Regions from separate parts of the Paenibacillus sp. 2TAB23 genome, predicted to be linked through region 2. Evidence: riboswitches for the same ligand, from Rfam matches in the RefSeq annotation. Region 2 holds a riboswitch; each other region holds the start of a gene.
What was found. Region 2 has a riboswitch for cyclic di-AMP ahead of AB4Z29_RS29990 (C40 family peptidase). Riboswitches for the same ligand answer to the same signal wherever they lie in the genome.
Positions count from the first base shown of each region.

Region 1: another riboswitch for cyclic di-AMP. It lies ahead of AB4Z29_RS12460 (APC family permease); the one in region 2 lies ahead of AB4Z29_RS29990 (C40 family peptidase).
Region 3: another riboswitch for cyclic di-AMP. It lies ahead of AB4Z29_RS01340 (hypothetical protein); the one in region 2 lies ahead of AB4Z29_RS29990 (C40 family peptidase).
Region 4: another riboswitch for cyclic di-AMP. It lies ahead of AB4Z29_RS28575 (ubiquitin-like domain-containing protein); the one in region 2 lies ahead of AB4Z29_RS29990 (C40 family peptidase).

Region 1 covers NZ_JBFRGD010000007.1:89,187-97,044, reverse strand. The annotation lists gene AB4Z29_RS12460 (APC family permease) at 1-1,179, opposite strand, end outside; cyclic di-AMP (ydaO/yuaA leader) riboswitch at 1,308-1,468, opposite strand; gene AB4Z29_RS12455 (hypothetical protein) at 1,762-2,187, opposite strand; gene AB4Z29_RS12450 (GIY-YIG nuclease family protein) at 2,400-3,482, shown strand; gene AB4Z29_RS12445 (hypothetical protein) at 3,957-4,247, opposite strand; gene AB4Z29_RS12440 (alpha/beta fold hydrolase) at 4,477-5,457, opposite strand; gene AB4Z29_RS12435 (sensor histidine kinase) at 5,723-7,090, opposite strand; gene AB4Z29_RS12430 (response regulator transcription factor) at 7,087-7,761, opposite strand.
Region 2 covers NZ_JBFRGD010000034.1:17,727-25,584, forward strand. The annotation lists gene AB4Z29_RS29985 (FAD-binding domain-containing protein) at 1-1,165, opposite strand, end outside; gene AB4Z29_RS29990 (C40 family peptidase) at 1,326-1,802, opposite strand; cyclic di-AMP (ydaO/yuaA leader) riboswitch at 1,806-1,957, opposite strand; gene AB4Z29_RS29995 (hypothetical protein) at 2,317-2,901, opposite strand; gene AB4Z29_RS30000 (hypothetical protein) at 3,032-3,847, opposite strand; gene AB4Z29_RS30005 (M1 family metallopeptidase) at 3,875-5,890, opposite strand; gene AB4Z29_RS30010 (YwhD family protein) at 5,996-6,520, shown strand; gene AB4Z29_RS30015 (RNA polymerase sigma factor) at 6,621-7,280, shown strand; gene AB4Z29_RS30020 (zf-HC2 domain-containing protein) at 7,277-7,855, shown strand.
Region 3 covers NZ_JBFRGD010000001.1:299,703-305,242, forward strand. The annotation lists gene kdpC (potassium-transporting ATPase subunit KdpC) at 1-254, opposite strand, end outside; gene kdpB (potassium-transporting ATPase subunit KdpB) at 286-2,319, opposite strand; gene kdpA (potassium-transporting ATPase subunit KdpA) at 2,338-4,017, opposite strand; gene kdpF (K(+)-transporting ATPase subunit F) at 4,037-4,114, opposite strand; gene AB4Z29_RS01340 (hypothetical protein) at 4,238-4,636, opposite strand; cyclic di-AMP (ydaO/yuaA leader) riboswitch at 4,756-4,921, opposite strand; cyclic di-AMP (ydaO/yuaA leader) riboswitch at 4,946-5,145, opposite strand.
Region 4 covers NZ_JBFRGD010000029.1:58,442-66,299, reverse strand. The annotation lists gene AB4Z29_RS28580 (TatD family hydrolase) at 1-537, shown strand, start outside; cyclic di-AMP (ydaO/yuaA leader) riboswitch at 722-903, shown strand; gene AB4Z29_RS28575 (ubiquitin-like domain-containing protein) at 1,154-2,302, shown strand; gene rnmV (ribonuclease M5) at 2,428-2,985, shown strand; gene rsmA (16S rRNA (adenine(1518)-N(6)/adenine(1519)-N(6))-dimethyltransferase RsmA) at 2,982-3,926, shown strand; gene yabG (sporulation peptidase YabG) at 3,983-4,867, shown strand; gene veg (biofilm formation stimulator Veg) at 5,132-5,407, shown strand; gene AB4Z29_RS28550 (small, acid-soluble spore protein, alpha/beta type) at 5,599-5,784, shown strand; gene ispE (4-(cytidine 5'-diphospho)-2-C-methyl-D-erythritol kinase) at 5,922-6,776, shown strand; gene purR (pur operon repressor) at 6,859-7,686, shown strand; gene AB4Z29_RS28535 (RidA family protein) at 7,739-7,858, shown strand, end outside.

The DNA of each region.
Region 1 (7,858 bases), on a different contig from region 2:
ACGCACCATCATTCCAAGCTGAGAAAGCGTGAAAGGAATAAATACACCAACCGCGTATAATGGGATTAAATTTTCTGTGTTGCCATGGAAGGCGATAACAAGCAATGCGGATAATACGCCCAATATTATGATTCCGTTCGAGAACCCAAGCCGGTCGCCGCGTGCCATAAACATATTCGGCATGTATTTATCCTTCGCCAGCATGAAAGAAAGCAGCGGGAAAGCAGCATAGGCTGTATTCGCAGCCAGAAATAGAATGAGTGCTGTTACTCCCTGAATGATATAGTAGATCACGCCTCTTCCGAATGTTGCGTTCGCGATTTGCGATACAACTGTTTCTTTCTCATTCGGCATAATGCCGTACCAATAGGCCAGCAAGCTAATGCCGATGAACATCGCACCTAGAATCGTTCCCATCATGATCAGCGTCTTTGCTGCATTGCGTTCGGCAGGCTGTTTGAAGTTCGGTATCGCGTTAGACATAGCCTCCACGCCTGTTAATGCAGAACAGCCTGAGCTGAAAGCTTTCAATAATAAAAACAAGCTTATGTTCGATACCGTAGCGCCAAGCTCTGGGACGGCTGTATGTGCGCCGCCTGCCATAAACTTAACAACGCCTGAAATGATAAGGATAAAGATGGCAATAACAAACAGATACACCGGCATGGCAAGTACGGAGGCCGACTCTGTAATTCCCCTGAGATTAATGATCGTCAGTAAAACAATCATGACTAATGCGATGGCAACCCGATGGTCATGCAGCGACGGAAAAGCAGAAGTGATCGCGTCCGTTCCCGCAGACGTGCTGACCGCAACCGTCAGTATATAATCCACGAGGAGCGAGCCCCCTGCCAGCAAGCCCGTAGAAACTCCGAGATTATCCTTAGCAACGATATATGCCCCTCCGCCGGCTGGGTAAGAGAATATCGTTTGCCGGTACGATAAAATAAGCACTAGCAATAGTCCCAATACAGCTATTGATATAGGAATCGAATACCATACTGCCGCAAATCCGGCAACCATGAGTACGAGCAGTATTTGCTCTGTTCCATATGCAACAGATGATAGTGCATCGGAAGAAAGGACCGCGAGCGCCTTCAGCTTGCTAAGCTTTTCCCCTTCGATCTCCGAGCTTTTCATCGGACGCCCGATCAGAATCCGTTTGAACCTGCTAACCATGTTGACTCCCCATTCCTTAACCATAGGTGTTAATAACTTGCTTCCTTGTTTAACGGCAACAAAAAAAAGCCGCAGGAAAGTAAGGACTCTCCCGCAGCTTTCCAAAAAAAGTTGGATGGCTGGCGTTAAGTTCCTCTCTTGGACGCTTACGAGGTTAGCTGACGGATTCGGGCGCAAAAGTCGCCCTACGGTTGAAAAGCTCCAACCGATTCACCCCTGAGCACGGTCCACTTGGATCCACGCTCTTTGGTTCCCCCGATTCTTTGTCAGAATTCAGCGATTAAGGATTATAGCAATCAATCGTTTGCAATGATCACGCTCTGAATCTTACTCCTCTGCAAAGCCATTGTAAACGAGCATAAATGGCTAAATTATTTTAAATTGGAATATCGCGCATTCATTTAACCGCTTACATTGCGATGAATCTTTCCGTATCACGTTTATGCTCTTGTTATCTTCGCTTTACAACATATGAGCAGCGCTTACTGCACCTTGCACCGCTTAAGCAACGATTTCAAGTTTGCAAATCGAATTCCTTTTAACGCGCTACAAAAAAAGCAGCCATCGAAGCTGCTTTCTCATTTAACCTTTTTGAATTTTAAAATGAAACTCCCACTTCGCTACGTTCCCCGAATACCTGCCACGATTTTCTACAACCGAGACTTCAAGCTTCTTGTTCACCGCTTTTGCACCGATTGCCGATACTTTAACACTCGCGTCCGTCGCACCGTCGTCTGGATATTTATCCTGCTCCTGTGCCTCCGCTCGCAGCTTAACGAGATCGGTTGCTTTAAGGTTGAGGACTACCGATGCGCCTTCCTTTACTTCTTTCCCGTTTATCGTCGCTCCGCTCCACCATTCATTTCCGACACTGTTTTTCTCAATAAGCTCAGCGCTTACAAACGTTACCTTTATCTTGATCGTCTTGGCGGCTGCAAACAACGGCTGTGCTGATAAAGATAAGAGAAGAATGATGCTGATAATGGCCGCGGTAAATGATTTCTTCATTTCGGAATCCCCTTTATTATCTCTATTATTCCAATATATTCTATCACGACTATTGACTCAGGTCTACGGACTCTATCAAGTTTTTAACATACTCAAATGATTATGAGTAATCATGATTTATCCTTTCAAATGACGACCTCTCAAAAACAAGGAACCCGCGGCACTGATGTCGAATACAGCCGGAAGAGAATTCAATAGGAGGAGGATACTGTATGTCATTCCCGTTCAAAGCTGCCGATTATCCTTCGAGCCCTGGCTGCTATCTCATGAGAAATAAGGATGGCCGAATGATTTATATCGGAAAATCCAAAAATCTGAGAAGCCGGCTTCGCTCTTATTTTTCGAAAAAGCATACCCATAAAAAAATCATCCAGCTTGTGCAGGAGATTGCATCGATCGAGGTTGTTCTTGTCAATAATGAGGCGGAGAGCCTATTGCTTGAAAATAATTTAATTAAAAAGCATAAGCCTCCATTCAATAGAGCATTGAAAAAAGATAACAGCGGATACGCCTACTTGCAGCTTACGGCTGAACCGCTTCCAAGGCTGGACGTTTATTACCGGAACCGTACCGGCAAAGCACATCCCCGTGAGCTTACAGCTCCGCAGCGACTAGGACCATTCAAAAACGCGAGATTCCGGGATGCGCTGCTTGAATTTGTAACCGAGCACTACGGCCTCCGCACCTGCAAAACGATGCCCAAAAAAGTCTGCTTGCTCTATCATATCGGAAAATGCAGTGGCGTATGCGAGGAGAAAATTTCAAAACAGGAGTATCTGAGCCATGTCGATCAAGCCTCGGTGCTGCTTGCTCACCGCGGAAAGGCATTAATTCAAACGCTATATCAAAAAATGGACGACTATGCCTCCCGAATGGAATTTGAGAAAGCACAGCAAATGCTAGTCAGCATTAGAAATTTGGAGCAGGCTTCTGATAAGCAAATCGTTGACCGAGAAGCGTTCATCGATCAGGATGTTATTTACTTCGGGTCCTTGCACGCGATGGTCGCGAAGGTGCAGGCTGGCATGCTAACCGATTTCCAGCTGTATAAGCTTGAACCATGCTCCGAAAATGCCTGTGACCAGTTTCTAATGACTAGATACGCGAATGAAATGCCAGATGAGCTGATCGTGAACAGGCTTACCGACCGAAAGAAGGTTCAACAATTTTTCAAAACAAAACGCCGAGCTCCGCTCCTCACCGAGCCCAAACGAGGTTTAAAGCATGATCTGCTGCAGCTATGCAAGCATAACTATGAATATCGCATCGAACATTTGTCACCTGCGAGTAGGTAATCCGCTTAAGATCATCGTCGAGGTATGGGCATACACGTGATAATCCTTTCCTACTTCAAAATGATAGCCTCAATCACCGTACCCAAGCTCCGTATGTACCTTAAGCTGAGATTGTGCTGCTCCTTTCCATATTTGATTCGTTTCGACCAGCACAACTTAGAGCTGTTCGTCAATCAATTGTGCGCTCACTTATAACTTATTGACCATTGCCCTGCACGGAAACAGAACAGGCTGCCGATTAAATATCCGGCAGCCTGCTTTTGATATGTGTTTCTATATAAGTTGAACGAATGAATGATCTTTCAAGCGGAGAGAATAAAGTCGTTCTGGAGAAATGGAATGTTCGCTTTTGCAGACCAAATGGTACTTCGAAATATTCTTAAATATATTCTTGAAGGCGAGCAGAAGACCCGTAAGTAGTCCGCTTCATTGCCGAAGCATCCTTACTTACGGGTCCGTACTTGCTTGGAAGGACTATTTATTCGAACGTTTTTTGGAAGATACTTTAGCACGTTTCTTTTGTTTCGCACTTGAAACCATAACGTTTTTCTCCGTATGCGTATATTGATGCTGATAGACTGGGCAGCAATGATGCTGCTTCACCGTTTCGATATTTTGAATGACATTCACAAGCTGCGGATGGTAATAATTCTCGTATTGCGTAATTGGCGGATCATAAATCGTCTGCGTTGGACAATCGGGACAAAATTCAGCTTCGTTCACGCCGCCTACATTTCCCATATTATTGTAATAGTTACGGTTCACAATAATTATCCCCTTCCTGATTTGGAATACACCTTATTGTATTCACGAAGAGGGAAAACGACCTGTACGCTTGACCCGCAAGGCAATGGCCTGTTATGTTTCAGCGGTTTGCAGGCCGAGAGATTTACCGTGTAACTTGAAATTTACTCCATGCCATTTGTCCCCTCTTACCTCTGTCTCATGCATCTACTCCTTGCACCGTCGCTTTGCCAGCAACGTCAATTCAAGTCTATTGGGTTTCATCCATAAATGCTCTAAAGTTTTCAACGATTTCTTTGGACCTTGTATGATGCAAATAATGCCCTCCTTCAAAGGTCATCACTTTGCCATGCACAGAATCCTTGGCCTGCTCTTCGTGCAGCGGTATCCAATTCTCTACGTCTGTATTGTTCGCTTGTATAAAGAAAACAAGCGGAAGTTCTTTTGGGAACGCTACATTTCTTGCTGCTACAAAATTAGAATAAATATGTTCCATCTCATTTAGAGTGGTGGATTCATACATGTTTTTGAGAGAGAGCATTCTCATTTGTTCTTTAGTCCCCTCATCAAAAGGCAGGCCCGCATAGGGATCTTCTCCGAATTTCAGCATCAATCTGCCGAAGCCCGATTGTTTAAGCAGTTTAAACATTCCGATTGGAAATTCAACATCCATTCCGCCTTGCGTGGGAACGCTGCTGTCGATTCCAGCAAAAGCACTCACTTCGTTCGGATACGTATTGACATAATCGATCCCGTAAATGCCTGCAATAGAGTGACCCATTAGTATGTAACGGTCAATATGAAGACTCTGCAGCGCTTCGTGAATCTCACTTACAATATTTTCAGTCGTCCGTTCTTTCGTGGTTCCGTCACTTAATCCATAACCAAACGGCTCAATTACGACAACTTTATAAAACGGTGACAGCTCATCAATTAGAGGCTTAAAATCAAGTGCTGGCGCTGCCGTTCCATAGCCTGGCAGGAGCACGACTGTTTCCTCGCCTTCTCCTTGAATCAGAACATTCATCTGTTTCCCATCTACGGGTACGAGCTGACCATAGGCCTCAATTTTCCCTTGTTCCGATTTGCTGCTGACCTTGTTAACAATAAAGACAATGACAATAAAAACCATGACAGCTATAACGAGTACGGCTAACGATTTCAGTATATTCTTAACTATTTTTTTCAATTTACTAGCTGGATTCTTACCTGTTGTTGCATCCGACCCCATTTTCTTTGCCTCTCGTAATTTCACTCGCATCTTCTCCTGTCATCTTCTCTGTATTCGGCTCCCGCCACAAGGACAAGCTTACATGACCAAAATGTACTCTCCATGACGCCAATATGAACGGAATATGAACGGACAAAAAAAATGCTGCGCCATCATGCAAGAAAGCTTGCATATGCTACCGCAGCATGGAGAATAAGAGACAGCTTAAACCAAACATTTTATGTTATTGAGAAACAGCTTGTCAACATTCTCTATTGAAATGAAATTACGCTGTCGGAGCTTTGTTCGGCAACGTCACCATAAAGGTCGTTCCCTTCCCTGGTTCACTTTCCACTCGGATATCGCCTTGATGAAGCGATACGATCTGCTTAACGATGGCGAGCCCCATACCGCTGCCGTCATATTTGCGACTGTGAGAACGATCTGCCTTAAAAAACCGTTCGAAGATCCGCTTCTGATCCTCTAAGGAGATACCAATACCCGTGTCGGATATTCGGACAGTCACGTTTTTGGTATCTGATTTGATGCCAACGCTAATAATTCCGCCAGCCTTGGAAAATTTAATGCTGTTACCGAGTATGTTGGTCCATACCTGGTTGAGCTGATCATGATCAGCCGTTAGCGTAATTGCCTTCAAATGGAGCTCAAAATGGATGCTGCGCGCCGACCATTGCGGCTGAATCGCAACAATTACGCGTCTTATCTGCTCATCCAGTCTGAGCGTTGCCAGCTGCATCTGCTGCGACTGCGATTCTAGCAAGCTTAGCTTTAACAGGCTATCGCTCATCTTGGACATCCGCTCTGCTTCCGTAATAATGATATCAAGATAACGGCTTCGCATTTGAGCTGCAATGTCATCTTGCTTAAGTGCGATAGCATATCCGGATATCGAAGTGAGCGGAGACTGCACTTCATGTGAAACGTTCGCTACGAATTCTCTGCGCAGCTGCTCCAACTGCTGTAGATCGCGCATCATATCTTCGAAGCTGCGAGCCAAAGTGCCCAGCTCGCCTGATTGCTTGATATTCAACTTAACATCGAAATCTCCAGCAGCTATCCGTCTAGTCGCTATTGTCAGTTTTTTAATCGGCCTAACGAGAAATATAGAGGCAATCAGAACAAATATACTTCCTATAATCAAAGAAAAGCTCACGAAATATAATGCCCACTTTATGACAAAAGCGGCCGAAGGCGGCGCGAGTGGCTCGAGAAACATCGCTTTTGTTCCAATCTCCGTTTTCAAAGGCATCCCTAAAAGAACGGTAGCAAAACCAATCGTATTGTATTGAACCATTTCTCCATGGAGGACTTTCCCAACTTGTTCTTTCGTTACAGCAGCAATCTTCTGCCCGTGAACCTCTCCATAAGACTTGAATTGACCGTCTGCATCGTAAATTCGAATGTGATAGGAATTGAGCATCTTCAATTCGCTTACGAACGCATCCGCTTCACGCAGCGGAAAAGTCTCATAGATCTGTGCAATGTCTTGCCCAAAATTACGCAATAGAATTTGCGAGTTTTCGCTTAGTTTTTCTTCAAATAACCAAGTAGCCAAAAAAAACGCGATGACCGTTCCACCGACCACGGATACTAGAAAAATGAAGACTACACGTGTATATAAAGATTTAATCACGCTTGCACCTCTAGACGGTAGCCTAGCCCACGAACCGTTTCAATATGAAAATCAGGTGTAGTCGCAAACCGCTCGCGCAGTCGTTTAATATGTACGTCTATCGTTCGATCATCGCCTGCGTAATCGAGTCCCCATATTTGATCGATCAGCTGCTCGCGCGTATAAATTTGCCCAGGCGTTCCCGCCAGCTTATAAAGCAATTCAAACTCCTTTAGCGGCAGCGTGAGCGACTCCGTCCCTCTCATCACTTTATAAATCTGCCGATCAAGAACGACGCTGCCCAGACGAATTGTCTGCGTGGAACCAATCCGGTATCGTTTTAGCAACGCTCTAACGCGTGCCGTCAATTCCAACGGATCGAATGGTTTCGTCAAATAATCATCCGTCCCCAGCTGGAACCCTTTCACTTTCTCCCATGTTTCGCCTCTCGCAGTAAGCATTAGCAGCGGAAGATCCGGATTGCTCCTTCTGAGCTCCTTGCATAACGTCCAACCGTCCATAATCGGCATCATAATATCGAGAACGACAAGATCAACATGCGTCGAAGCATAAATAGCAAGTGCTTCCTTTCCATCCGCAGCTTCCACCGTTTCGAATCCGTCGTTGCGTAAAAACAAACAGACAAGTTCGCGAATGTTCGCGTCGTCATCCGTAACCACTATAGTAGCCATTCGTTCCCTCATTCCTTGTTTTCCATCCCATATCGTATTAACCATTATACTATACAAAGCCCATTCATGATTATGGAAGGCTCGTAAGCTCATTTCC
Region 2 (7,858 bases):
TAATGCGGAAATAAGGTGCGGCGTCGTAGCCAAGCGAGGAGCACCAAAGCCAGCCTCCGCGGTTAAGGGTGTTGTCGTAGTCGCTTAGGTGGAGCCGGAAATATTGCTCGCCGAGAGTAAATGGACAGAGCAGGTTTTTAGTCAAAAACATGGCGGTGACCATTCGCAAGCGGTTCGGCATTTCACCCGTCCGGTTCAATTGCGTCAAGGCTGCGTCTATGATCGGAATGCCTGTTGCAGCCGTCGACCACGCCTTGAAATTCGTGCCTGTTAGCGGGCTCAAATCAGCAAGCTGCTCATATTTGAAAAAGTCTTCATGATACATCGCCTGGTACAGGTAGAAATCACGCCATGCGAGCTGGCGTATCCAAGCTTCAGATCCATGCAAACCCTGCGTAAGCTCATATGCATGGCGTGCTGAAATGGCTCCTGTATTCAGAAAGCGTGCAAGTCCGCTAGTTTGATCATTGGCATACGCGTCGCGGACGTCCCCGTAAGAAGCGAGGCGTTCCCGTACAAAGCGATCCAGCCTAGCAAGCGATTTGGGTGAGCCCTCCACATTCGTGCCTCCAAGCGCGCATGATACCGCTTCTGGAAGCGCGAATGCAAGGCAAGCGCTCTGGTCTATTTCCTGCATGGTGGAGAGGTCGTTGATTGTGGTGCTGCCCATAGGGCTGTACGACTCCAGCATAAAGCTGCCCCACATCCGGTAGAATGGCGTAAATACCTTGTATGGCTCCGATCTTCTTGCGTAGGCAGGGAAAGCTTCAAGATCGGCAAGCGGTGCGTCGGCAATGGGCATCCAGCGACGCTCTAAGCGGCGTACGGTTTGTCCGATTTGGTCATCCCGCTGCCTCGAATAAGGGGTATAGTCCGCATGGACGATAACCTCTTCAATAGGATGGGCGAGCAGGAGCGACTCCGTAATCGCAGCAGGATCGCCATAAAGCACATGAAGCTCTTTGCCGGCGCTAGAATAGCTGTAGAGCAAGGAAGCGGCTTGCGCCATAAAGTTGCGGCCGCTATGGCTTGTCAGCCGGCCTTCTCCAATTAGGATGGGATCTATGATCAGCAAATGTATGCCTTGCGTATGTTTTTTATTTATATAATCAAAAGCGCGCATATCCGAGGTGCGCAGGTCCTTGCGGTGAATAAACAAATACATCGGGTATTTCTCCTTCCCTGAATGCGGCAGCATGCACACTGCAATCAGCTTGAAATGAAACAGCAAAGCCGCAAGTCATTTGTCGTCAGAGGACAAAAAACTGCGGCTTTGCTGAAGTGAGTCTACCTGTGCAGCTCTCTAAGAGAGGGGATAGGTTGCTCTATTGTGCGTCGGCATACGATTGGAAAGAATCCGCGTCCATGACACGACGTGCAGTCACATAACGGTCTTCATAGTAAGAGGAGCTAAGTTTGTCTGTCACAACGCCTCGGCTGGAGGAAGAATGTGCAAACTTGCCGTCTCCGATGTAAATGCCAACATGGGATACGGTGCTGTTATTGCCACCGACTGTGTCGAAGAACACAAGATCTCCCGGAATTAGGTCAGCCTTAGCGACCTTCGTGCCTGATTTTGCTTGCGAACCGGAAGTGCGTGGAAGTTCGATGCCCATTTTATCGAACACATAGCTCGTAAAACCGGAGCAATCAAAACCTCTCGACGTTGTTCCGCCGCTTTTGTACGGACTACCAATAACATCATTGATGAATCCGTTCAGTTTTGAGTCTGCGAAAGCGCTTCCCGCTTGGAAAGCGAGCACGAGAACGAGACCCAGGAGTATTGCGGTAATCTTTTTCAATTGTGAAACTCCTTCCAATGCCGACGAGGTTAGCTGTGGGGTTCGGTTGAAGGTTCCCTATGATTCCTCAGGCGCTGCGATAAATCAGACGTCGGAATCAATTCACCCAGAGTGGTTCCCCCGTTTCCCGATAGGGAATTAGGCCGTTTTTTATTGCTCTTGAGAATTATTCGATTATTTTCATTGATCTCCTGCCTTTAATTGCAAATTCTAATAATTCTCATGTAACCTTTTGACTATTTCCTTCGTTTAACCGTTTTTTGTGTAAGATAAACGATCATTACTAGTTCTTTCTTACTAAATGAGTTCACTCAATTTCATTAATTATGTGAATACGTTGTAAAATATACCGATTCGTCCTCCAGCTATAAATGGCATAGACAAGTCTAAAGTCCCGCAGTTGGCGGTAAATGAATGATTTGCGAGAAAAAGATTAGAAAATTTTCATGCAAAAAACCTCTGAATGAACAGAGGTTTTGTTGTGATTCGTATATCTGCGTTTGAATGCAGTGTTCTATTTGGCTGTAATGATTTTCTCCGATATCAGCTGAGGCTCGGCATTCTTCTGCTCCATCCAGAAGCGCAGCTTGTATCTTCCGGCGTATTTGAAATCATACGAGACAAGCTTAGAGCTGAACCAGAAGGAGTCCTTCTCGACAAATTCCTTGAAATCATCATCGGTTTGGCTGCGCCGATCTATCGTTATTTCTTTGTCGTTAGGATCGGTGAGCGTGACCTTGAATTCCGTTATCGCTACATTTAAATTGTCGATTTGCGCTTGTACCATGAACTTCTGGACGCTTCCCTTTTCCACCTGCCCGAACATGGTTCTTTTCTCGTTCATCATAAACATGTGGACGTTCGGTTTTTGGATGACAAGCTTCTTTTCGCTGCCTTTCCATTGGATAAAAGCCTGCAAGGAGTCGGATAACGAGCGAATGTTGATATACACTTTTTCGTCGACAAGAAGACCGTCTTCCAGCGATTGCTTATTATTGTAAAGCAGCGTAACTTTCTGCATTAATTTGTCTGCTGCAACGATAGAACCGCCGGCTAGGAGCAGGGCCATTGATAGGATTACCAGTTTTTTACGCATCATTAGCGTGTATCCTCCAACTTTTAATTTCATACACCTAATTATACAGAAATGACATCATTTAGTTGCGCTGCAATTTCAAATAAAAAGCCTTCATTTCCACTTTATTAGTGGAGAAGAAGGCTTGTTCCTGCTAAAGCTGTTTGGTTTGAAGGCAATCGTACTGAGCGGCTATCGTCCACACCTTCATAAGTGTGCGAATGAGGTGATAGCCCTGATGCAGAATGAGTGCGAACAGTCCAGCCCACAGCATGGATAAGCTTGTTACCACGAGCCCGGCAGCAGCGCCGATTCCCCACATGATGAGCGAGATAGCCGCATAGGAGAGGAAGTTGCGGAGTGCGCGCCACAGGGAACGGAATACGCCTTCTCCCGATGTGGCCCCGAACTGCATGGCGAGGAATATCAAATGCAGTACAGTGCCCCAGAGCAACCACAATGCTGCCCCAGGAAGCACAGTCTGCAGCAGCTCAGTCGTGGAGCCGCTCTCAAGGAGAGCGTCTAACGAGCGCGGCAGCACATACCAAGCAGGTGCAATGGAAAGTATAGCTTCTATCCAGTAAAGCAGGACGACCGGCTTCCACGTTTTTTTAATGCCCTCCAGGAAGCGCGTGCTGCCGTCTGAGCGTGCTTGATTAAACGAGTAGAAAAGCCCGGCATTGAATAGTGGGGTGAGCAGCATTCTTGCCGCCAAAAGGCCGCCGAGCATCCATACATAGGGGGAAATGACGTCGGTCTTGAACAGCTGGAACTGCGCCTCGGTCATGAAGACCTGAGCTGCCGTGTCGGACGGATAAGAGCCCGGATATCTTCGCAGCAAAGGCGACACGACCGAATCAATAAAACGGTAGAGGAAAAATCCCCACAGCAGCTGGTATAGAAATAATAAAATGACTAGGTAGAAATGCTTGACTGCCAGTTGCCAGCCTTGCTTCACATGTATCTTCATCGTTTATCGCTCCTTGAACGCAGTTACTTACCAGCTCAGCGACCCGAGCAGACCTTCAATCAGCTTGACCGTACCGAGGCTCCATCTCGTTCGCGTGTCTTCGGGCAGTTGGGCCTGCATATAGTTGTTGATGAGCTTGTTATCGAGCACGTTGCTGTATTTTGGGTCAACCATCGCCCATTCGAGCGGAGCGGAATGCAGGAGCTTATATTGCATATGCGATTCTTCCGCATGCCATAGCTTTGTGACCTCGGAGCCGTCTTTAAAGCGCATGAGAATTCTTATATCGCCATTAGTGCCTCCGTTCTTTTTGACAAGAACGATGGACTCGTACATGTTGGCGCCATCCTGCGTGACAGGACGAACATGAATGGATTCAATCGAGAAGTCTGCCATCTGATCGTCATATACGTATTGGCTGAAATAATCATGCCATTTGGTCTTGGTCACCTGTTCTACGATCCGCTGGAAATCGGAGGAAGTAGGGTGCTTGAATTTATACTTCTGGAAGTAGGTTCGCAAAATCTTCTGCATCGTTCGGGAGCCGACCTGATTCTCGATGCCGATAAGCACAAGCTTGGCACGCATATAGACGTTTTCGGCATATTGCGAATGGCTGCCGTACGCCCACGAAGGCTGCTTCAGTGGGGCGGGATCGGTCATGTAGCTGGCCTCCACACGCAGATTAGATTCTACGCCATACGCGGTCTCCATTACTTTATCCTCGGCGTAGGAAGTAAAGCCTTCATCCAGCCAGGCTTCTTCGAATTCATTGGAGGCGACCATTCCGTACCAATATTGATGGCCGATCTCGTGAACGACTGTACGTTCCAGATCGTAGCCTGGATTTTGTTTCTCCGCAGCAAAGGCTGTGACTAGCGTTGGATATTCCATTCCGCCGGCGCCGTTCGCTCCTTTAGGCGGTACGACAATCGACAGCGTGCTATAGGGATACTCGCCATACCATTTGGCGTAGCTCGAGAGAGCTGATTTGGCAGCATGCATGTAGCGGTCCTTTAAGGCGGCATGCGACGGGTCGAGATAGAGCTTTATGCGTACGCCAGGTATTCCTGTATCGGAGTAGGCCGTTTCTTCATAGACGAAGTCGGGCGAGGCCGACCATGCAAAGTCATGCACATCATCTGCATAAAACTGATAGACCTTCATTTGATCCTTGATCTCGATAGGCTTGGTTTGAAAGCCGGTAGCGGCCACGGTGTAAGCTTCCGGCACTTTAATTCTTACGCTGTAAATGCCGAAGTCGCTGTAAAATTCGGAGTTTCCGTGATACTGATGAACATTCCAGCCCTCGGCCGTTCGTCCGCGCGTTCCGGTCGGCTCATAGACCGCAATTTTGGGAAACCATTGCCCCGCCATCACAAAATCACCGGAATAGCCCATTCTTGCGAACACCTCTGGCAGCTTAACTTCATAGCCCATGCGAAGCGTAACCGATTTCCCCGGGTCTACGGGCTCTGGCAGCCGGATTTTGGCCAAGGTGAAGTCATTATCGTTGCCGTCATCAGGCTGAACGTATTGCAGGCGTGGCAGCAGGCTTTCGCCATCAAGCGTCTCCAGCGTAAGAAGCTTCATGTAGCCCTTGCTGTTCAGCGTTGCCTCATCCTGCCGCAGCTTGCCTCCCGATTCCTTCATGAATGTGGATTGATCGGACTGGAAGGCATTCGGGTATAGATGGAAGTAGAGCTCGGACACCGCTTTTTTCCCAGGGTTGTTCCAAGTGACCGTTTGGTCCCCGTTCAATCCTTTGGCATCATCAACTAAATGCACGCTAATATGGTACTCAACAACACGATTGCTGAGCTCCTGCGGCTTTGGCGTCATGACGGTGTTTGGTTCCTGCACGGTTGGCGGCTTGGCCGATTTCGGCGCAGGAGCAGGTGCTTGCTTGGCTTTGGCGGCGGGGGCAAAAGCATAAGTATATTGGGATTGCCAAGCATTCCCGAAGCCGTAGTGCACCGATAAGCCGAGCATGACGACTGCGAGTATTACGAGTAAAATTCGTTTGAAATAGCGTGGAGTCATTGAACGTTTCCCTCCCGTTGACAAGCATCTACAGCATGTATATGTTTGCTTTTCGATGATTATTAGCTAAAATGGAATTATTGTATGGGGAAGGTGTGAATACGCATGACGGAAGAACAAGGACAGCCGGCTCAGCCGGAAAAAAAGGAAAAGAAATCACTGTCGCTCAACGTAGTGAGCAGCAAACAACATAAAGGCTTTGGTGCAGGGACGATCGATCTAAGCGCCGTATCCTGTATCATTATCGATGACGGAGTCGCTTATATTGATGTCGGTGCGATGCATGCCAAAAGCAAGGTGGAGCGCGGCATCAAATTCACGCCAAACAAAGAGGATACGCCAAACGGACGCCAGTGCTGGATCGTTTGGGTTGCCGTTGACCGCAACGAGGAAGGATCCTACTACGCCGGCGCAACGGCATGCGAAATGCTGATTGATTCCGAGGCGCGCCGGGGTTGGAAGATTCTGGCTGACCACGTGAATAAGCTGGATCATTCCATTAAACGCCGCTACAACCTGACTGAGCTTGGCGAGGTAGAGAGAGCGGCGCTGCGCAAGCTTCTGGTCGAGCACAACCAAGAGTGGTGGGACCGCTCGCCCGAAGAGCTTAAGCAGACGCTTGGCGGGTAGTGATTCGCAGCTGTGCAAGAAGCAAAGAGCGCTTGCGGCAATAAAGGATAAAAACCTCATCGTTCGCAGGAGCATGCCTTGCGAATGATGAGGTTTTTGCGTGATTGGATACATTTGCGCAAGGGTTGAAATTATTTTTGACGGCAGTGCAGGGGAAGAAGGACTGGCTGGCGTCTATTGGATTGGGAAGGAGGGGAGCGACATTCAAGATGAAGATTGGATCAAGGCGGTGCAGAAGGGCGGGCCCGAACATTATGGCCCTTTTGTGCAAGCATATGGTCCTTATATATATAGAACAGTCTTCGCAGTGCTTCATTCTCCGCATGATGCGGAGGACGTTACGCAGGAAGTGCTGCTGCAAATCTATCGCTCCCTTCCGGATTGCCGATTAGATGGATTGAAAACATGGATAACGCGCATTGCCGTTAACCGATCGATTGATTTCAAACGAAGCAGGGCACGAAGGCCGGAAGAGCTTGGGGACAGCGACACCCTATCGGAGAAGCAGCAAGAGGATAACGCGGTCATGCCCGCTGCCGAGGTGGTTGCAATGGAACAAGCGGATCGGAAGCATATCCGAGACCGGGTAGACGAGATGCCGAATAATTATCGCGAGGTCGTCATGGCTTATTATATGGAAGATAAGTCGTACGAGCAGATAGCCGCTGAAACCGGACTGGAGCTTAAGAGCGTTGAATCAAGGCTGTACCGGGCTAGAAGCTGGATGAGGCGCCACTGGCGGAAGGAGGATTTCGAATGAGAAATGAGCATATCGCGCAAGATCAAATGATTCTGTATGTGAAGGACATGTTGACGGGTGTAGAGCGGTCAGAGGCTGAGCAGCATTTGGCCGGCTGCGATTTGTGCTTGAAGCTTTTGATGGATGCCATTGCATGGTCTGAGGAAGAGGAGCTTTCAGCCTCATTCGCCGAGGATAGCGTTTCTCGCTTAATCCTTCCTGACATGGCTTTGCTCGAGCAGCGTGTGGTAGGACAGCTAATGGAAGAGCTTCGGCAGGAAGAAGCCGTTCCTTCTAAGCAGGATTCATCCGAAGCCAAGCTGGAGAAGGCGCCGCGCCTACGCACCTGGCTGCAGCATCCCGTCACACACTATACGATTGCGGCCTCCATTACGCTGCTGCTTCTAATAAGCGGAACTTTCGCCTCCTTCTCTCAGAAGCTGGTTCAACATGATCTGAATGAGAATCGTCAACAGATCGTGGAACCGAAGCCGGAAGCTGGCGACAATAAATATTCGGAATCATGGTCGGATCGAATCGTTGATCAAACCGGGTCATGGTTGGACAGCTTGAAGGCGACCCGTTTCAAACCATAAACC
Region 3 (5,540 bases), on a different contig from region 2:
CTCGATACGCGGCCTTGAAACCATTTCGGGTCCTTAAAGCTTTGTCCGATCAGCTCTGAACCAACCACCTGTCCCGTTTGGTCTTTTATTAAGCTTCCCGCTGCTTGGCCCGGAAAGAGCAGCTGCGCTGCTCCCGTGCTTACTAGCGGATAAATAATCCCGCATATTACCATAAACAACACGCTGATGCGTAAAGGAACCGTGATGGCCGATAGCCTAGAGGGCCGTGGATCTTCATTTTTATAATCGTTCATTTCGTCATGCCTTCTCTCTCATAAGATAGAATTAAATCCACAAATGGACGGCAAAATCAATGAGCTTAATGCCGACAAACGGAACGACCACGCCGCCAAGGCCATATATGAATACATTTCGGCTTAGCAGCTTCGAGCCGCTCATCGGTTTGTACGCTACGCCTTTTATGGCAAGCGGTATGAGAAGCGGAATAATAATCGCGTTAAATATTAGCGCCGACAAAATCGCGGAGAGCGGTGAGCCCAGATTCATAATATTAAGCACGCCCATCTCGGGAATGGCGAGCATGAACATCGCCGGTATGATGGCAAAATATTTGGCGATGTCGTTCGCGATACTGAAAGTAGTGAGCGCACCCCTTGTCATCAGCAGCTGCTTGCCAATGGCGACCACTTCGATAATTTTGGAAGGGTCGGAATCGAGATCGACCATATTGGCCGCCTCCTTCGCAGCGATCGTTCCGCTATTCATGGCAAGGCCCACATCGGCTTGGGCGAGTGCAGGCGCATCGTTCGTACCGTCCCCCGTCATCGCTACCATTTTCCCTTCTGCTTGCTCGCGGCGGATGACCGCGATTTTATCCTCGGGCTTCGCTTCTGCGATGAAATCATCTACCCCTGCTTCGCGGGCGATTGTAGCAGCCGTCAACGGGTTATCTCCCGTGCACATGATCGTTTTGATCCCCATCTCGCGGAGCTGGTCGAATCGCTCCTTCATGCCTGGCTTTACCGTATCCTTCAAATAGATAACGCCGAACAACTGGTTATCGACAGCTACGGCAAGCGGAGTACCGCCTAAAGTAGCGATCGTATTCGAGATTTGCTCCAAATCGGCAGGGATGTCGCCGCCTTGCGCGGCAACCCATTTCTTTACCGCATCTACTGCGCCTTTCCTAACGCGTCTGCCATCAGCTAGATCCATGCCGCTCATTCGAGTCTCCGCCTTGAACTCGACGAATTCTCCGCCTGCCGCAAGCGCTGAATCATAGCTCATTCCCTGCTTCTTTGCCCATTCCAGCACGGAGCGCCCTTCAGGCGTTTCGTCCATAAGCGAGCTGATGGCTGCCCACTCCGACAAGGTCTCGATGCTGCACCCGATTACCGGCACAAGATTGCTGGCCATCCGGTTGCCGAAGGTAATCGTTCCTGTTTTATCAAGAATCATCGTATTAATGTCGCCTGCCGCTTCAACCGCCTTGCCTGACATCGCCAGTACGTTGAACTGTGTGACTCTATCCATGCCGGCGATGCCAATCGCGGACAATAATCCGCCGATCGTCGTCGGAATCAAACAAACAAGCAGCGCAATCAGAATCGGAATTTCCAGCTCGATGCCGAGGTAGCTCGCGATAGGCGCAAGCGTGACGACAACAATCAGGAAGATGATCGTCAAGCTGATCAATAATGTGCTCAGCGCGATTTCGTTCGGTGTTTTCTGGCGTTTGGCGCCTTCAACCAATGCAATCATTCGGTCAATGAAAGATTGTCCCGGCTCGCTTGTCATGCGTACTTTAATTTGGTCGCTGACTACACGTGTCCCGCCGGTTACCGAGCTGAAATCACCGCCTGCCTCTTTAATGACAGGAGCAGATTCGCCAGTGATCGCGGACTCGTCTACGGAAGCAAGCCCGGCAATGACCTCTCCGTCACCCGGTATCATTTCGCCTTGCGACACAATGACGATGTCTCCCTTGCGGAGCTCCGTTGACGATACGACTGTAACGGCTTCGCCAACCAGCTTATTCGCACTCATGTCCTGCTTCGATTTTTTGAGCGAGCTTGCTTGCGCCTTGCCTCTGCCCTCCGCGATTGCCTCCGCAAAGTTAGCGAACAGCAGCGTAAATAACAGAATGAAAAACACGGCGATATTGAAGCCCATTGTATCCTGCGATTGAAATAACCGAGGAAATACGATCATTAGCAGTACGATAAGCGTCCCTGCTTCAACGACAAACATAACCGGATTTTTGATCATGACAGCTGGATTCAGCTTAATAAAGCTCTCGCGGATTGCCTGCTTGAGCGCTCCGGCAGACAACGCGGAATTCGTCTTGTTTCGATTCATTATCGTTCACCTCATCCGTTAGCGGAGTGTTAGAAATTCTGCGATTGGACCAAGCACAATGACCGGCAGGAAGGTCAGAGCACCGATTAAAAGCACGGTTCCGATTAACAAGGCCGCGAACAGTTTATTGTCCGTTCGGAAGGTTCCGATCGTCTCGGGAACGGTCTGTTTGCGCATGAGCGAGCCTGCTACAGCGAGCATCGCAATCATCGAAATATAGCGGCCAAACAGCATCACGAGGCCGGTGCTTATGTTCCAGAACGGCGTATTGTCGCCTAATCCCTCGAATCCGGAGCCATTGTTAGCCGCGGAGGAGGTGAATTCATACAGCACCTGGCTTATCCCGTGAAAGCCTGGATTCGTAATCGCGCCATGCCCGAGATCCGTCATGAACGCAATTGCGGTTGGCACTAATATAATGAACGGATGCGCGAGAATGGCTACAGCGATGAGCTTCATTTCCCGCGGCTCTATTTTGCGGCCCAAAAACTCAGGCGTTCGTCCTACCATCAAGCCGCATATGAATACGGCAAGAATGGCATACATAAGCATGTTGATCAACCCGACGCCTTTGCCGCCGAATACGACGTTCAGCATCATTTCACCAAGCGGCACCAATCCTCCGAGCGGAGTCAGCGTGTCATGCATATTATTGACCGTGCCCGTCGTGGCTGCGGTCGTAACGGCCGTGAACAAGGCTGACTGGGCAATGCCGAATCTGACTTCCTTGCCTTCCATGCTTCCTTGAGATGCATCGATGCCAAGCGCGCTCATCGCCGGATTTCCTGTTTTCTCAGACGTATAAGCAACGCTCAGGAAGACGAGGAACAGACACATCATTGCGCTGAATACGACCCAGCCCTGCTTTTTGTTTTTGGCAAAAAGACCGAACGTATAAGGCAATGCTGCAGGCAGCGCCCACATCGACAAGATTTGAATCACATTCGTAAGCGGGTTTGGATTCTCGAATGGATGGGCGGAATTGACACCGAAAAAACCGCCGCCGTTCGTCCCAAGATGCTTTATTGATTCGAGCGACGCAACGGGGCCAATCGCAATTTGCTGCATGGCGCCTTCCAGCGTTTTGACGGTCAACGTCGGATCAAGCGTCTGCGGCACCTGCAGCGCAACGAGAACGAGCGTAACGATGAAAGAAAGAGGGAGAAAAATTCTCGTGTGCGCTTTGACGAAATCCTCGAAGAAGTTTCCGAGCGTCTTCCCTTTGCTCGTTATCCCGCGGACGAATGCAATCGCAACCGAGAAGCCCGTTGCAGCTGACGTGAACATCATCATCATGATGACCGCCATTTGAGAGAAGTAGGACAAGGCACTCTCGCCGCTGTAATGCTGCAGATTCGTATTCGTAATAAAGCTGATTACCGTATTGAACGTAAGCGTCGGCTCCATGCTTCCCATACCGTTCGGGTTAAAGGGCAGCGCATTTTGCAGCCGCAATATTACATAACTGAACGCGACCAATATCAGATTAGTAGCCATAAAGCTAAGCGCATATTTTTTCCAGCCCATGCCCTCACGCTTATGAACACCGATTAATGTAAAGATAAGCCGCTCGGTGCCGCCGAATACCCGGTCCAGTCGGTTCTGCTCATTGGAGAACACATGATAGACATAAGTGCCAAGCGGCTTAACCAGAAGCACGAGCACCGCAAGCACGACAAGCATTTGTACAATATCCATCGGATTAAATCCTCCTCTATTAAAACTTCTCCGGATGTATTAAGGCATAGACCAGGTACACGAAAATAAATAAAGCCATTATCGCCACGACTATCATTCGCGCTCGCCTCCCGATTGCCGAGTAACGCCATCGCACCAAGCAGCAAAGCCGTAAAATAAACCAAAAGCAACGAGTAATGTAACAACCATAAATACGTCCTGCATGGAAACGCCTCCTGCGCTATTTATTGTTTAATAAGAAGCTTACTTCTCCCGTTTGAGAGAAAACGATATGGCTGGCTCCAAGTCCCTTGTAGATAGCTCTAGGATTCCATTGCTGCGTGATGACATAAATAGGCTCCGAGGTCCAGCTGCGGCAGCATTGCACAAAGCGACAGCTGAGTGCGAAACTGCTCTCAAAGATGAATACTTCCCTGACCCGAAATGCAGGATGAACCCAGCTATTACGATCATTGGAATTGATGAATATCACGTCCGCAATGCCCTGCTTGCGGATCCTATTTGCCTCCTGCTTGCTGTTCGTCAGCACGACGAACTTCAGCCGGCGGAACTGCAACGCTCTTATAAAGGATTGGCTGGCTTCATTAAAGCCTGCCACAATAATTTGCTCTTCCTCCACACGCTCTATCCTCCATTTGGTAAAAAAGGCAACAAAAAAGAAGCCTTGGGATAAGAGGTACACATCCCGCGGCTTCTTGATACCCACAGCTGAATAAGCTGCGGGCAGCGCGCTTCTGTTGCCTCTCTCGAGTTCGCTTACGAGGTTAGCTGTCGGATTCGGGCCTTGAGAGTTGCCCTACGCTTGTATAGCCAAGCGATTCACCCCATGAACGGCAGTACTTGCAAGCAAGCCGTTCGTTGGTTCCCCCGTTCCTGCTTCCGCAGGACTCAGCGTTGTTCATACTTGTAATGCTTTAGACTTCAATCATTCCTCTCTCGAGCGACGCTTACGAGGTTAGCTGCCGGATTCGGGCGGTGAGAGTCGCCCTACCTTAACCGGTATCCATGGCACCGGTTAAAGATTCACCCCAGCTGTGCGCTCATCCGACTCTCACATCGGACACGCACACAGCGTCATCATTGGTTCCCCCGTTTTCCGTCTACACGGAAACTCAGCGATCAGTCAATCAAAGCTAAATAGTAAATCCTGTATCGAATCTTACTCCTCGCCCTAATAGCTGTAAAGCATGCCTGCTGGCTAATTTAGTCAATATCCGACTTCTACAAGCGTTCGCAACGCTTACATTCTTCACAAACTCTGAATACCTCACTAAATCAACGTTTTACTCGCATTTTCGAAAATAATTCTTGATGCTAGCATTCAGCTTATCCGACTGAATAAACAGACTTTTCTAACCTTGAGATCGATCAAGCATCATCGAGCATTTCTAAGAAAAAGATCGATTACCAAGCTTTTTTAATGACTTTTATGGAAAATCGGCTTCTGGCTGTCCGATGCTTGGCAACTCGCATTTTACAATCACTTGATTCGAGATTAGTATAGACGGCAAGCCTAACAAGGC
Region 4 (7,858 bases), on a different contig from region 2:
ATTGAACGGCTTTGCTCTCATGAGAAGGTTGTTGCCATTGGTGAAATAGGGCTTGATTATCACTGGGATACCTCACCTAAGGATGTTCAGCAGCGTGTATTTCGGGAGCAGATTCGACTAGCCCGCAAGGTTGGAAAACCGATTGTCATTCACAACCGAGATGCTCACGAGGATGTAGTTCGCATACTTCAGGAGGAGAATGCATCCGAAATCGGAGGTGTCATGCACTGCTTCTCAGGGAGCTGGGAGACAGCTAAGCAATGCCTGGATATGAACTTCTATATTTCATTCGGGGGACCCGTTACATTCCAAAATGCAAGGGTGCCAAAAGAGGTACTTAAACAGGTTCCACTCGACCGGATTTTGATTGAAACCGATGCTCCTTACTTGTCGCCTCACCCCTTCAGAGGGAAGCGAAATGAGTCTGCTTATGTACTGCGAGTAGCGGAGACGGCAGCAGAATTATTAGGCAAATCGGTAGAAGAAATGGCCTTAATTACGACCGAAAACGGTAAAAAATGTTTTGGTATTGTATAAAAACGAGAGAAAAGGAGAGAATGAGAGACCTTTATCGCGTAAAAACTGATTTTTATAGCGAATATCGCTTAATTTTTCCGTCTTTATCCACCTTTTTCGCTTAAATCGTCTTTTATCGTATCTTTACAATTCACCTCGTATGAGGGTATGATTCATCTCAGAGCTTTAAAATTTTGTATTGGATTTCCAGTTTGCGCTTAATCTCCAAGTTGGAGAGCGGGGGAACCAGATGCGGGAAAGTGTTCCGCGTTTTGAATTCTTCAGGGGTGAATTTTGCAGCCATTGCCATGAGCATTGTTTTGCGAATAGGGCGACTCTCTTGTCCGAATCCGTCAGCTAACCTCGTAAGCGTTATAGAGAGTGATCAACCTCGTGCATCCATTTTCTGTATCCCAGTGTAATCAATTACTCGGGAAGCCACGAAACAGATCCTCTGTCGACGGCTTCTTTTTATTTTCGAATAATCGAGAATTTGTCGACATAGGGATAAAAGATGGGGGTGCCTGGATCGATATAGCAGTTCTGGATTGCGTGCTTGCACGCCAATATACTATAGTCGCGTCAGTTGTATCATGCGTAACACTTGGCGGCGGGGCTATGAAGGAGGACCGATGAAGTGGGAATACTCCAGGTTAAGGACACCCATGGGAAACGATCATCCAGCATGTCTTTCGCATTGCGATGGAAGCGTGAAAACTTGCGTTTGATTCTTTTGAGTGCTATTATCTCAATCGCTATGACTTTCATGTTTTTGGTGTTGTTGTACGGAACGGCTGTCAAAAGCGTCTCCGTAGTAGTGAACGGACAAGAAACCATTGTAGAAACGAAGCAATGGGTCCTGCAACGCCTACTGGATGAACAAGCTATCGCAATTGGACCACATGATGAGGTGTCCATACCGCTTAATGCGGCTATAAAGGACGGAGATCGTATTGAGGTGACTCATGCGATACCGGTAATTGTGAAGGCTGATGGCAAGACCTCTACTGTGTACACGACAGAGAGAACAGTGCAGGCAGCGATCGAGGAATTACATATTCCAGTTCGTGATCAAGATAAAGTTCAGCCTCCGCTCCATACCGTTCTGGATAACGAACTTACGGTGACCGTTGTTCGCGTCGACACGAAGGTGGCAGAGTCCGAGCGCTCCATGCCATTTTTGATCGTGAAGAAGACAGACCCGACACTGGCTGCAGGCAAGGAAAAGCTTGTGCAGACGGGTAAGGAAGGTCTTATCGTAGAGAGTATCGAGAAGCAGTATGAGGACGGGGTTCTAATTTCGAAGAAAATGGTCAGCAAGGTTGTCCAGACAGCTGCTGTTGATCAGGTCGTAGCCATTGGAACGAAGAAAGAAGAGCCTAAGGTGACGGTTCTGTCTAGCAAGAGCCCGAGCGTTGCAACGCTAGCCAAAGGCGGCGTTAATTTCAAGGCCAAAAGCGTTCTTAAAAACGTTACATTAACTGCTTATTCAGCAGGCGTGGCTTCGACAGGGAAAGAAAAGGGTCATCCTCAATATGGAATTACAGCTTCGGGAACGCAGGTCCAAGAGGGACGGACGATTGCCGTAGATCCCAAAGTCATTCCAATCGGCTGGTGGGTATATATAGAAGGAATAGGTTTCCGTCGAGCTGAGGATAAGGGCAGTGCGATTAAAGGAAACAAAATTGACGTATACTTTGATAGTACAAAAGTCGCTAATAAGTTTGGCAGAAAGAAAGGCATAACTGTTTATGTCCTTGGGCCGAATAAGCCTTCTGCAAGCTAGAGCAGCAGTGATACCATCAGCTTATCGCCATTATTAATTAAATATGCCATCATAAGGAGAGGCACTGCCTCTTCTTTTTGCATGTTTCGGAGTAAACGGAGTTTATGTAGAAAGGAAATGGCTTGATGATTAAAGAGATCATTGTTGTTGAAGGCAAGTCTGATACCATTGCAATCAAACGTGCGGTGGAGGCAGATACAATAGAAACCAATGGCTCGGCTATCGGTGAGGATGTACTCAGAAGAATCGCGTTAGCGAACGAGCGCCGGGGCATCATCATTTTTACCGATCCAGACCATGCGGGCGAGCGTATTCGTAAAATCGTTGCGCGTCATGCGCCTGGCTGCAAGCATGCCTTCTTGCCGCAGGAGAAGGCCTTGTACAAGGGGGATATCGGAATAGAGAATGCAAGCCCGGAAGCGATCCGGACTGCACTCTCCGAGCTTCGTACAGAGTCGGTGGATGAAGCGGGAGAAGTGACCTTTGAGGACTTAATGGAAGCGGGCTTAATTGTTCATCCAGATGCGTCTAATCGACGTTTGATCATTGGCAAGCTGCTTGGCATCGGTTATGCGAACGGCAAGCAGTTTTTTAAGCGCTGTACAAGCTTTCAAATAACGAAAACAGAGTTTATTGCCGCATACCATAAAATGGAAGAACAATTGAAAGGGGAAATTCGATGAGCGGTCAAGAACAGACTGAAGCAGGCAGTAAAGCGGCGGTGAAACAAGCTGCGATTGAAGTAGCTACACCCAAACGGACGAAAGAGATTATCGCCAAATATGGTTTCTCTTTCAAGAAAAGCCTCGGTCAAAATTTTTTGATCGATCAAAATATTCTAAACAACATTGTCGCGGCAGCCGAGCTCGATGAAACAAAAGGGGCGCTTGAGATTGGCCCGGGTATTGGCGCGCTTACACAAAGGCTCGCACAAGCAGCAGGCAAGGTGACAGCCGTAGAGATCGACAATAGACTTATTCCTATCCTGAAGGATGTACTTGCAGAAGAAACCCATACAACAGTTATCCATGGCGACGTGCTTAAGCTTGATTTGAAGCAGTTGTTTGCGGAGCAGTTTGCAGATGTTTCCGGTGTGAGCGTCGTAGCGAACCTGCCTTATTATGTAACTACGCCTATTCTGATGAAGCTGCTTGAGGAGAAGCTGCCGCTTGAGCATATCGTCGTGATGATTCAGAAGGAAGTAGCGGAACGTATGGCTGCAAAGCCAGGGGGCAAGGAATACGGAAGTCTGAGCGTCGCCGTACAATACTACTGCGTGCCTAAGGTTGTCTGTACGGTGCCGCATACGGTATTCATACCGCAGCCTAATGTCGATTCGGCTGTTATTAAGCTTTCCCTGAGAGAGAAGCCGGCTGTCGATGTCCCTGATGAGGACCATTTCTTCCGCGTCGTGCAAGCAAGCTTCGCACAGCGTCGAAAGACGCTGGCTAATAATCTGACTGCGTTTGTCGGCAAAGAGCGTCGGGAAGCATTGACAGAGATGCTCCTAAAAAATGATATTGACCCGATTAGACGGGGAGAGACACTGTCTCTTGAAGAATTTGCCCGCATTAGCCGCAACATGCTTGAAGCGGGTTGGGGCACCCAAAGCGTTTCGTCATAAAAATACTCACCATTCGCCCTGTCTGCCCATAGGATAGACGAAGAGGTGATTTACCCATGAAGCAAGGGGACCTGGTCGTCCGCAAATCGTATGGCGGTGACGTGCTGTTCAAGGTAGAGGCTGTTCGTACACATACTGCGGTTCTTAAGGGCACGGATTACCGATTGCTTGCGGATGCTCCGATTCCTGACCTGTCGGTCATACGAGATCCGGAAACGACAAGCGCGGTTCAAGAAGTGCGGATTAAAGTCAATGATTCCTTAAAACGGATGCACTCCGAACGAGAGCGTCAAGCTATGGAGAATGAAGATCATATTCGGCATGCGATGCAGCAGAGCCAGCCATTTTTTGAAGTGCCTGGGAAGGTGCTTCATCTCGACGGCGACGGTAACTATTTGAAGAAGAGCATGCAATTGTACAATACGATGCATGTCCCTTCGCATGGACTTCACGTACATGAATCGCAAATGGCTGATGTGCTGTACCGACTGCTGCCGCAAATACAACCTGATATTGTCGTCATTACGGGTCATGATGGAGTTCTGAAAAATCGTGCTCAAATGGATTTATACAGCTTAAGCAGCTACAAAAACTCGCAGCACTTCGTGAATGCCGTTCGTGTTGCGCGCGAATATGAGAAGAACCGAGATGGTTTAATCGTAATTGCCGGAGCTTGTCAGTCCCATTTTGAGGCTTTGCTGCAGGTAGGCTCTAATTTTGCAAGCTCACCAGGCCGAATATTGATTCATGCGCTGGATCCGGTCTATATCGCGATAAAAGCCAGCTATACATCCATTAAAGACACGGTTAATTTGTCAGATGTTATTCACGGTACGATAAGCGGTATCGACGGCGTAGGCGGCATCGAGACGATGGGACGATTCCGCGTAGGATTGCCTAAGCCCAAAATAACAGCGTCCAACTCGGTTTTAAAGCAGTAAATGGCCAGACGTAGTCTTGGTTAAGATGGTCCATATCCTACGAGATAGGGTGCAAAATAGCCGCTGGAAAAGCGTAAATATACATATTGAAGGGTAACCAACTTCTTAATATGTATATTTTTTGCATATCTATGCATCATTTTTTAAAAAATGGGTGAAATCACCGTTGACAAGTAAATATTCCTACTGATATAATATTTCGCTTTGTTTGACAAGCCCTCTCTTTTTGGTTATAATGAACAAGGAAAGAGGTGGTAGTGGACAATGGCAAAAAATGCGCTATTGGATATTAAACGCAGCTTGGAAGCTCATGTTGGCTCCAAAATACGTCTTCGAGCGAACGGTGGCCGACGAAAGACCATCGAACGAACCGGTACGTTGGAAGAAACCTACCCTTCTGTTTTCATTGTTAAGCTGGATGAAGAACAACACGCGTTCAAGCGTGTCTCATACAGTTATGCGGACATACTGACTGAGTCGGTGGAAGTGACCGTATGCAATGATGAAGGTCAAGTCCGTATCGCCCATTTGCAACAGTAGAATATATATCGCCTTGAGGCATGTTAGCGCAGAAAGCATCTGCGCTTTTTTTTTCGTACATAAGCATTGCTCCGCAATAAGCTGGTTGGCATTCCTTTGTATCGTTGTCCTTGAACGGAAGCATACTAGCTAGGCAATTGTGACAAAGGCATAGAGAATTAGGTGACAATTCAGAAGCGGAGGTTTTGCGAATGGGTCGACGCAGACGCGGAGTAATGTCGGAGCAATTGAAATATGAGCTGGCCAAGGACCTGGGATTTTATGATACGGTTCAGCAAGAAGGCTGGGGAGGCATTCGTTCGAAAGATGCCGGAAACATGGTTAAACGCGCGATACAGCTTGCAGAGCAGGCGGCTGCCAAGAGCAACCAGCCTTAGATCAATAGCGTATTTCGGCATGAAAAAGCTAAGTGGAAGGCGTCCGGATATAAACGGATTGTCATCTCTTAGCTTTTATTGCGTTCGTTTGATATAATGTTGCTTAAAGCTTATGGACGAACGGGTGAACTCATCGGATGAAAATTTATGAAAAAGCTCCAGCCAAAATTAATTTACTGCTCGACGTGCTCCGCAAGCGTGATGACGGGTACCATGAAGTCGAAATGATTATGACGATGGTGGACCTCGCTGACCGACTTGAAATGGAAGAGCTGCCTAGAGATACGATCATTATCTCAAGCCAAGTAGGCTACATACCGCTGGACGAGAAGAACTTGGCCTTTCAAGCGGCTAGGCTAATTAAAGAACGTTATGACGTAAAGCAGGGCGTTTATATCCATTTGGACAAAAAAATACCGGTCGCTGCAGGTCTTGCGGGTGGCAGCAGTGACGCTGCTGCTGCGCTGCGCGGGCTCAATCGGCTATGGAAGCTGCAAATCCCTGAGGACGAGCTATGCCGTTTAGGAGCGGAGCTCGGCTCTGACGTTCCTTTCTGCGTCACTGGCGGAACCGCTATAGCCCGCGGCCGAGGCGAGAAGCTCGAGCATATCGAGAATCCACCGCAATGCTGGGTCGTGCTTGCAAAGCCGCCAATCAACGTATCAACTGCAGATGTGTACGGACGATTCCGTGCCAATGAGCTGAAGGAGCATCCATCCATACCTAATATGGTTCGTGCGCTTGAGCAGGGCTCCTTCACCGATATTTGCGAAGGACTCGGCAATGTGCTTGAGAATGTCACGCTAGGCCTCTATCCGGAGGTCATGCAGCTGAAGGAAAGCATGATTCGTCTCGGAGCTGACGGCGTCCTGATGTCGGGGAGCGGACCGACTGTATTCGGGCTCGTTTCGAAGGAAGCCAAGCTTCCGCGCATTTATAATGGGCTACGCGGCTTCTGCAAAGAAGTCTATGTGGTAAGAATGCTGACATAGGACTGACGTTCTTCTTGATTAAATCCGTATAAAAATGTTATATTGACATTATATTATTCGGATTTAGTGGGGGGAGATGTGTTTGAAGAAGTTGAAACGGAGCTCGCGGTTGGTAGAAATGACTCAATACCTGTTAAGTCGTCCCCACACGTTAATTTCACTGACAGCATTTGCTGATCGATATCAATCGGCAAAGTCTTCTATAAGCGAGGACCTGGCGATTATTAAAGAAGTGTTTGAGGAAGAAGGCATTGGTGAGCTTCATACCCATGCAGGAGCTGCGGGCGGAGTGAAATATACGCCAAAGATGCAAGAAGCGACGGCTCTTACGATTATGACGAGCATATGCCGCCAGCTAGAGCAGCCTGAGAGGGTTCTTCCCGGCGGCTATTTGTATATAACGGATATGTTAGGCCAACCGGAGCTGCTTGCGGATGTCGGAAGGATGTTTGCTACCGCATTCGCAGACCGGAAGATTGATGTCATTATGACCGTAGAAACGAAAGGCATTCCGCTTGCTTATGCAACGGCTGCCTGTTTGAATATCCCGGTTGTCATCGTGCGTCGCGACAATAAGGTAACGGAAGGCTCAGCGGTAAGCATCAACTACGTGTCGGGTTCAACCAAGCGTATTCAGACGATGTCTCTGGCCAGACGCGCGCTTAAGGAACAGTCACGCGTCCTTATTATTGATGACTTCATGAAAGCGGGCGGGACGATTCAGGGCATGATGGATCTGCTGTTCGAATTCAAGGCTATCGTAGCGGGAGTCGGCGTATTTGTCGAGTCTGGCGAGGTAGAGCTGGAGGAAAGGCTGCTGGAGGACTATATCTCGCTCGCTAAGCTGACGGCTGTTGATATGAAGACCAAGCAGACGACAGTCATTCCAGGCAATTATTTTCAAACATAACGACGTGCAGCAGCATGCTCATATAATCTCTTTGTGGAAGGCTGGGACCTCAGTGACAACAAAACAACCATTGCAAGTTATTTCAACGGACAAAGCGCCAGCGGCGATCGGACCGTATTCACAAGCGATTAAGCTCGGAGGACTACTGTTTACTTCCGGACAAATACCGCTT